One region of the Acidovorax sp. GW821-FHT10E04 genome, then DNA from elsewhere that is predicted to be linked to it. Evidence: riboswitches for the same ligand, from Rfam matches in the RefSeq annotation. Region 1 holds a riboswitch; the other holds the start of a gene.

Region 1 (4,383 bases):
CATGTTCCAGATGACGGCCGTGACGCAGATCCCGTTCGCCTACATCTACAGCGCCATGCTGATCGGCGGCGTGCTGCTGATCGTGCACTTTTTGTTCATCGTGCGCGGCTACGTGCTCGACCGCAACTTTGCGGCCGATGAACACTTCGATGCGAATGCGAGTGCCTCCCTATGAGCGCGTCCATCATCCTCATCGTTTCGGCCTGCCTGTTCCTGGCCATGGGCGTGCCCGTGGCGTTTGCGCTGGGCCTGGCCACCGCGGCCACGCTGATCCTGGCCGAGAGCTACCCGCTGATGGTGCTGCTCAAGGAAACCTTCACCGGCATCGACAGCTTTCCACTGATGGCCGTGCCCTTCTTCATCCTCGCGGCCGAACTCATGAGCGGCGGCTCGCTGACCGAGGTGCTGCTGAGGTTTGCCGGGCAGTTCGTGGGCCACAAGCGCGGCGGGCTGGGCTACACCAACGTGGTCTCGCTGACCTTCTTCTCGGGCATCTCGGGCTCGGCGCTGGCCGATGCGGCGGGGCCGGGGTCGATGCTGATCCGCATGATGGACAAGGCCGGCTACGACCGTTCGTACGCGGCGGCTCTCACGGCCTCGACGGCCATCGTCGGGCCCATCATCCCGCCGTCCATCATCATGATCATCTATGCGCTGCAGGATGAAACGGTGTCGGTGGGTGCGCTGTTCGTGGCCGGCCTGTTGCCGGGCCTGCTGATCGCGGTGGCCATGTGCGTCGTGAACTTCCACGTCTCCAAGAAGCGCAACTACAAGGGCGACGGCCGGATGCCGCCGCTGGCCGAGATCCTGCAGACCACCTGGAAGGCGCTGCCCGCCATTTTGCTGCCGGTGGTGATCCTGGGCGGCATGCGCGCCGGCTGGTTCACGCCCACCGAGGCCTCGGTGGTGGCGGTGTTCTATGCGCTGGTGTGCGGCAAGTTCGTCTACCGCACGCTGCAGTGGAAGGCGCTGCCCGACATCCTGGCACGCTCGGCCCTGCTGTCGGCCTCGGTGCTGATCATCATCGGGCTGTCGGCCGCGTTCGCGTGGATCCTGACCATCGAGGGCATTCCGCAGCAGATGGCCGACTGGCTGGTGGGCATGAACCTCTCGCCGTGGATGTTCCTCATCATCGTGAACATCTTCCTGCTGCTGTTCGGCATCTTCATCGAGCCGCTGCCGGGCGTGATGGTGCTGGCGCCCATCCTCGCGCCCGTGGCCGTGAAGCTGGGAATCGACCCCATCCACTTCGCGATGGTGGTGATCTACAACCTCACGCTGGGCATGATCACGCCGCCCGTGGGCGGGCTGCTGTTCGTCACCTGCAACGTCTCGCGCGTACCGATGTCGCAGCTGGTGCGCGAGCTGGTGCCCTTCCTGTGGGCGCATGGCGTGGTGCTGGTGGTGCTGACCTTCATCCCGCAGCTGTCGACCTGGCTGCCGAAGGTGCTCGGGTTCATCAAATAGCGTCTGCGCGGCTTCTTCCAGCGGATATACTGGCGGCCGTCAGGAGAGAGCCCCTTCCCATCAACGAAAGGGGCCGCCGAAGGCGCAGGCAGCAGCCGAACGCTCAGGCAAAAGGACTGGCAACCGCCCGCAGTGATGCGGGCGTTCCCTTGCTGGAGAGAGATGGACCGTGCAGCACGGCACCCATCCACCGAAGGAGCAAGCCGCGCGGCCAGCCAGGGCGCTGCGGTGAATCTCTCAGGTAAAGCGGACAGCAGGGCAAATCCCGCGACCCATGGGGCCGCGGCCACCATTTGCCCCGGAGTCCGCCTTGACCACCCCTACCGCCCCGCTGCTGACCACCCCCCTCAACGCCCTGCACACCGAGCTGGGCGCCCGCATGGTGCCGTTTGCGGGTTACTCCATGCCCGTGCAGTACCCTGCCGGCCTGATGGCCGAGCACCTGCACACGCGCAACGCGGCGGGTTTGTTCGACGTCTCGCACATGGGCCAGCTCAAGCTTGTCGGCCCCGGCGCCGCTGCCGCGTTCGAAACCCTGATGCCCGTCGACGTGATCGACCTGCCCGTGGGCAAGCAGCGCTACGGCCTGCTGCTCACCGACGAAGGCACGGTCATCGACGACCTGATGTTCTTCAATCAGGGCAATGACACCCTGTTCGTCATCGTCAACGGCGCCTGCAAGGTAGGCGACATCGCGCACATCCAGGCACGCATCGGCCAGCGCTGCGACGTCATCCCCATGCCCGACCACGCCCTGCTGGCGCTGCAAGGCCCGCAGGCAGTCACCGCCCTGGCGCGCCTGGCACCCGGCGTCGAAAAGCTGGTATTCATGACGGGTGGCGACTTTTCCATTGCGGGCTGCGACTGCTTCGTGACCCGCAGCGGCTACACCGGGGAGGACGGCTTCGAGATCTCGGTGCCCGCGTCCCAGGCCGAAACCCTGGCGCGCGCGCTGCTGGCCCAGCCCGAGGTCAAGCCCATCGGGCTGGGCGCCCGCAACTCGCTGCGCCTGGAAGCCGGCCTGTGCCTGTACGGCAACGACATCGACACCACGACCACCCCGCCCGAGGCGGCGCTGAACTGGGCCATCCAGAAGGTGCGCCGCACCGGCGGCGCGCGCGCGGGCGGCTTCCCCGGTGCCGACAAGGTGCTGTCGCAGATCGACAACCCCGCCAGCCTGCAGCGCAAGCGCGTGGGCCTGGTCGCGCTGGAACGCGTGCCCGTGCGCGAGCACACCGAACTGCAAGGCCCCGACGGTCAAAAGATCGGCGAAGTGACCAGCGGCCTGCTGGGGCCCACCGTGGACAAGCCGGTGGCCATGGGCTACGTGGCGCCAGCCTTTGCCGCCATCGGCACGCGCGTCAACGCCATCGTGCGCGGCAAGGCCGTGCCCATGGAGGTGGTGTCCATGCCGTTCACGCCCGCGCGCTACCACCGCGGCTGACCCTCTGCAACCGCCCCAGCCCGGCTAAAGTGGCGGCTGGCATCGGCACTTTTTCTGTTTACCCCCCTTTTTTTGGAGCTTCCCCCATGACCATCAAGTATTCCAAGGACCACGAGTGGATCGACATCTCCGACCACGAAGCCGCCACCGTGGGCATCACGCTGCATGCCCAGGACGCCCTGGGCGACGTGGTCTTCGTGGACCTCCCCGAGGTCGGCACGACCTTCACCCAGGGTGACGTGGCCGGCGTGGTCGAGTCCGTGAAGGCCGCGGCCGACGTGTACATGCCTGTCACCGGCGAAGTCGTCGAAGTGAACGAAGCACTGCGCGCCGACCCCTCGCTGGCCAACAGCGATCCCATGGGTGCCGGCTGGTTCTTCAAGGTCCATGTGACGGACATGCTGCAGTTCGATGCGCTCATGGACGAACCCGCCTACGCCGAGTTCGCCAAGAACGCCTGACCCTCCGATGCCCCGCGGCCCGGCGCCTCCCCGCCGGGCCAATGTGTTTCCTTGCACTGTGCCGCCGCCGATGACCTCCCAAGCCCCCCTGCCCACCCTCGCCGCACTCGAGAACACCACCGAGTTCCTGCCCCGCCATATCGGCATCGACGCAGCTGACGAAGCCCACATGCTGTCCGTGATCGGCGAAGCCTCGCGCAGCGCGCTCATCGAGAGCATCGTGCCGCGCTCCATCGCGCGCAGCCGCGCGATGTCGCTGCCCCGGCCCGCCACGGAAGCCGCTGCGCTGGCCGAACTCAAGGCAATGGCGTCCAAGAACAAGGTTCTGCGGAGCTTCATCGGCCAGGGCTACTACGACACGCACACGCCGGGCGTCATCCTGCGCAACATTCTCGAAAACCCCGCCTGGTACACCGCCTACACGCCCTACCAAGCCGAGATCTCGCAGGGCCGCATGGAGGCGCTGGTCAACTTCCAGACCATGGTGTGCGACCTGACCGGCATGCCGATCGCCAACGCGTCCATGCTGGATGAAGCCACGGCCGCCGCCGAGGCCATGACCCTGGCCAGGCGCTCGGTCAAGAGCAAGAGCAATGTGTTCGTGGTGGCCGGCGACGCGCACCCGCAGACCATCGAAGTCATCCAGACCCGCGCCAGGCCCCTGGGCCTGGAAGTGCGCCTGGCCAACTCCGCCGAGGAATGGAACGACCTGCTGGCCGGCGACTACTTCGCCGTGCTGGCCCAGTACCCCGCCACCAGCGGCCGCATCGACGACCTGTGCGCCGATGTGGACAAGGCGCATGCCAAGCAAGCCGCCTTCATCGTGGCCGCCGACCTGCTGGCCCTGACGCTCATCACGCCCCCGGGGGAATACGGCGCCGACATCGTGGTCGGCACCACCCAGCGCTTTGGCATGCCCATGGGCGCGGGCGGCCCGCACGCCGCCTACATGGCCTGCCGCGACGAGTTCAAGCGCAGCCTGCCCGGCCGCCTGGTGGGCGTGAGCGTGGA
Region 2 (4,383 bases), on a different contig from region 1:
CCCTCGCCGCCTACGCACACCCCCGCATGGCGCCTACGCGGCCCGGCTGCCCGTGCCGCCACCATGCAGTGACCGCTTCCGCAAGGAACATCAGGAGAATCCCATGACCTTCATGACCCGCAAGACATTCACCGCAGCCTCCATCGCCTTGATGGCGCTGTGGACCCTCCCGCAGGCGCATGCCGCCACGCAGGGCACCGTCATCGTCCAATCGGGCCAGCCGGAGCGCAGCTACCACGCCACGCAGTACCAGGTGAGGCCCGCGCCCCCTCCCCCGCGCCATGAAGCCGTGCCCCGCCCCCGCCGGGGCCAGGTGTGGGAAGAAGGCCACTGGGAATGGCGTGGCAACCGCTACCAATGGGTGCGCGGCCACTGGGTGCAGGCCCGCGCCGGCCACCAGTATCGCCAGCCGCACTGGGTGGAACGCGAAGGCCGCTGGGAGTTTCAGCGTGGCGGCTGGGACCGTGACGGCGATGGCGTCTCCAACCGCCATGACCGCGACCGGGACGGCGACGGCGTACCGAACCGACGCGACCAGCAGCCCGACAACCCGCGCCGCAACTGACCCCACGCCCGGCGCGCGCGCCGCGCAGGGCGCCGCCGTTCAGCCCAGGTGAAGTTCGGCGCGCCCCAGGCCGGGAAACTCAGCCACCACCACCGTGCCCGGCGCCACCATCACGGTGCCGGTGCAGGACCCGGTGGTCACCCACTGTCCCGCGCGCAGCCCACCCAGGCTGTGCGCGCCGCCATTGGCCAGCCAGGCGAGCAGGCGCAAGGGATCGCCCGCCGGGTTGCCCCAGCCAGCGTGCCGCACGGCCTGCGCGCCATTCACCGACAGCACCACGGGCTGCCGCATCGGCTGCACCGACTGCGCGCTCTCCGCTCCCGACCCCACGATGAGTGCGCCATGGCAGGCCTGGTCGGCCAGCCGGCTCCACTCGCCTTGCTGCGCCCAGGCGGCGTAACGCGTGTCGCAGACCTCGATGGCCGCCCGCACCGACGCCACGGCGGACAGCACCTCGGCCTCGCTGTAGGGCTGCGCACGGGCAGGCAGATCGGCACCCAGTTCGTACACCAGTTCCGCCTCCACACCCAGCACGGCGAAGCCCGCGCAGGACAGGCGCACCGCGCCCCCGCCGGCCATCGCAAACACCGAATCGCGCGCCAGGGCCGCCCGCGCAGGCAGCGCCTGCGGCGACGCCGCGCCCACCTTCCAGCCCGCGATCTCGCCGCGCTCGCGCACCACGGCGTCCTGCACGGCATAGGCCTGGGCAGCGTTCTGGGGACGCAATGCGGCGGGCAGGTCGAGCGGACGGGGCGTGCGCCCCAGGCGGGCCATGGTGAGCACGGCCGCGCTGGTCAGCGGATCAAAGGCGGTATCGGGCATCAAGGCGTCCTGCAGAGAAAGGCGAAGGTTCCGGCGGATTATGGCCAACCCCGTGCCCGCAGCATCAGCAACGATTGCGGTTCATTAGCGCGGACAAAGCGGTTTTTGCGCGATGCGGGCTCCTAGAATGGCCCCCGCAGGAGAGTCAGCGGCCCGCCCGCTTCACCGAAGGCGCAAACTCCCATACACGCTCAGGTCCCGTACTGCACCATTCATCAAAGCCGTCTGGAGAGCCGCTTCGCGCAACGCGAAGCGCACCGAAGGAGCAAACCGCGCGCCATGTGGGCCGCGCGGTGAATCTCTCAGGTACCAAGGACAGGGGGAGCGGCAGCTTGGGCATTCATGCGCCAGCTGCACGCTATTGAATTCATAGCTGCCAGCGCATGTTGTTCTAGCGCCAGAGCCCAGAAAGGCTTTGAAAATCATGCGCGTGATCGTTTTGGGCGCCGGCTTGCTCGGCGTGACTTCGGCTTATTTCCTGCAACAGCGCGGCCACGAGGTGACCGTCATCGACCGCCAGGGTGCGCCCGGCGCCGAGACCAGCTTCGCCAACGGCGGCCAGATCTCGGTGAGCCACGCGGAGCCCTGGGCCAACCCGAGCGCGCCGCTCAAGGTGCTGCAGTGGCTGGGCAAGGAGGATGCTCCACTGCTGTTCCGCCTGCGCGCCGACATGCGGCAGTGGCTCTGGGGCCTGGACTTCTTGCGCAACTGCACGCCGGCGCGCACGCGCCACAACATCGAGCAGATCGTGCGCCTGGGCACCTACAGCCGCGACACGCTGCAGCAGTTGCGTGCGGCCACCGGCATCCAGTACGACCAGCGCACACAAGGCATCCTGCACTTCTATACCAACCAAAAGGAATTCGACGGCGCTCTGGGCCCGGCCGAACAGATGCGCGCGCTGGGCTGCGAGCGCCAGGTGATCAGCGCCGACGAGGCCGTGCGCATCGAGCCTGCCCTGGCCCATATCCGCCAGCAGCTGGCCGGAGCCACCTACACGGCCGAAGACGAATCCGGCGACGCCAACCAGTTCACACGCGAGCTGGCCAAGCTGTGTGAAGAGGCGGGCGTGCAGTTCCGCATGGGCCACCACATCACCGCGCTGCGCGAGGCAGGTGGCCGCATCGACCACGTGGAAGTGACCAATGCCGAAGGCCGCTTCGAGCGCGTGCGCGGCGATGCGTTTGTGCTGGCCATGGGCTCGTTCAGCCCACTGCTCGCGCAGCCGCTGGGCATCCAGCTGCCTATCTACCCGGCCAAGGGCTATTCGGTGACCATGCCGGTCAAGGATGCGGGCAAGGCGCACCAGGTGAGCCTCACGGACGACGAGTTCAAGCTCGTGTTCTCGCGCTACACCAGCGAACGGGGTGGCGACCGCCTGCGCATCGCCGGCACGGCCGAATTGAACGGCTACGACCGCCACCTGAACCAGGTGCGCTGCGACGCCATCGTGCGCCGCGTGGAGCAGCTGTTCCCCGGCGCGGGCGATGCCAGCCAGGCCCAGTTCTGGACCGGCCTGCGCCCCGCCACACCCAGCAACGTGCCGCTGATCGGCGCCACCAAGGTGGCCAACCTCTTCCTCAACACGGGCCACGGCACGCTGGGCTGGACCCACGCCTGCGGCTCGGGCAAGGCCCTGGCCGACATCGTGAGCGGCCGGGTGCCCGAGGTGGACTTTGCATTCCAGGGTCTGCAGGGGTGCGCTCCCGACAAGGCGCTGGTGCCATCGCGCACCACGGCCTGAACGGGAGCACAGCGGGGTTGCAGCACCGCCGCGCAGGCGGCGCTGCCACCACGGGCCAGCGCCCGGCCTACCTGGCAGCGCCCGTGGCGTGCGCCACGAACTGCGCCACGGCCTGCATGTCCTTCTCGCTCATGCGTTCGGCATACGAAGGCATCACGCCGATGCCCGCCTTGAGCGCGCGCAGCACGCGGCCCGCATCGGGCTTGAGCTCATCCAGCACCGGGCCCACCTGCCCCTCGGCACCGGCGGCCTGCAGCGTGTGGCACACGGCGCAAGCAGGCTGGATCTTGATGAACAGCTCCTTGCCCCGCGCCAGCTCGGCGGCATCCGCCGCCCAGCCGGCACCCGTCCACAGCAGCAGCACGCTCGACATGGCCGCGAGCGCAGGCACGCGCAAATGCTGGAAACCGATGCGCCCCAGCACCAGTGCCACCGCGGATCTGGCACGGCCAGTCCGGGGGGCGCGCTCCCCTCCAGGGGGGAAGGCGCGCAGCGTCTCAGGGGGGCGCCCGGTCACGCTGCGGTCACCGTGACCGCATGGTCGCGCCAGCTCGCGTTGTTGTAGCCGCCCAGGTTTTCCTCGCGCTGCTCGGCCTGCACATTGCCTGCGGCATCGGTGGCGCGGCTGGCCAGCACGTGCGTGCCCGCCGCCAGCGTGACCGGCAGCACGAACTGGCGCCACGCGAACTTGCCCAGATCGGGGCCGATGAGCCGCGCGGCCTGCCAGGTCTTGCCGCCGTCCACCGAGACCTCCACGCCCTTGATGGCCTGCGTGCCGCCAAAGGCCACGCCATGCACCTGCACCTGGCCGGCCTTGAGGGGGCCCTTCTCGGGCAGGGGGCCATTGATCCAGGACTTGACGCCCATCTCCCACACCGACGGCTGGTCGGGGCTGGCCTTGGAGCCGGGGGGCGACATGCGGTAGCCGTGCGACATGATGCGCGCCTGCGACTGTGCGCCGGTGAAGGCCACGCGCTTGACGTACTTGATGTTGTTCACGCCCTGGTAGCCCGGCACCACCAGCCGCAGCGGGCCGCCGTGCGCCAGCGAGATGGGCTCGCCATTCATTTCCCAGGCCAGCAGCGCGTCCTCGGTGGCCTTGATGGGCACGGAGCGCTCCACCAGCACGGACAGCGGGTCCACGCCCTCGGGCAGCTTCTCACCCCCCGTGCCCGTGAGGTAGGCCGCGCCATCGGCGAGCCCGCCCAGCGCCGCCACCACATTGCGCAGCGGCACGCCGCTCCACACGACG

Evidence for each region. Region 1 has a riboswitch for glycine ahead of gcvT (glycine cleavage system aminomethyltransferase GcvT). Riboswitches for the same ligand answer to the same signal wherever they lie in the genome.
Region 2: linked by a shared signal. The riboswitch ahead of AC07OC_RS23425 (D-amino acid dehydrogenase) and the one ahead of gcvT (glycine cleavage system aminomethyltransferase GcvT) in region 1 are both predicted to bind glycine.

Annotation. Positions count from the first base shown of each region.
Region 1 covers NZ_JBWKMT010000001.1:1,011,791-1,016,173, forward strand. The annotation lists gene AC07OC_RS04595 (TRAP transporter small permease) at 1-175, shown strand, start outside; gene AC07OC_RS04600 (TRAP transporter large permease) at 172-1,467, shown strand; glycine riboswitch at 1,498-1,596, shown strand; glycine riboswitch at 1,610-1,731, shown strand; gene gcvT (glycine cleavage system aminomethyltransferase GcvT) at 1,742-2,911, shown strand; gene gcvH (glycine cleavage system protein GcvH) at 2,998-3,372, shown strand; gene gcvP (aminomethyl-transferring glycine dehydrogenase) at 3,443-4,383, shown strand, end outside.
Region 2 covers NZ_JBWKMT010000008.1:161,107-165,489, reverse strand. The annotation lists gene AC07OC_RS23435 (thrombospondin type 3 repeat-containing protein) at 113-565, shown strand; gene AC07OC_RS23430 (2-keto-4-pentenoate hydratase) at 605-1,387, opposite strand; glycine riboswitch at 1,603-1,716, shown strand; gene AC07OC_RS23425 (D-amino acid dehydrogenase) at 1,812-3,131, shown strand; gene sorU (SorU family sulfite dehydrogenase c-type cytochrome subunit) at 3,199-3,504, opposite strand; gene sorT (SorT family sulfite dehydrogenase catalytic subunit) at 3,645-4,383, opposite strand, start outside.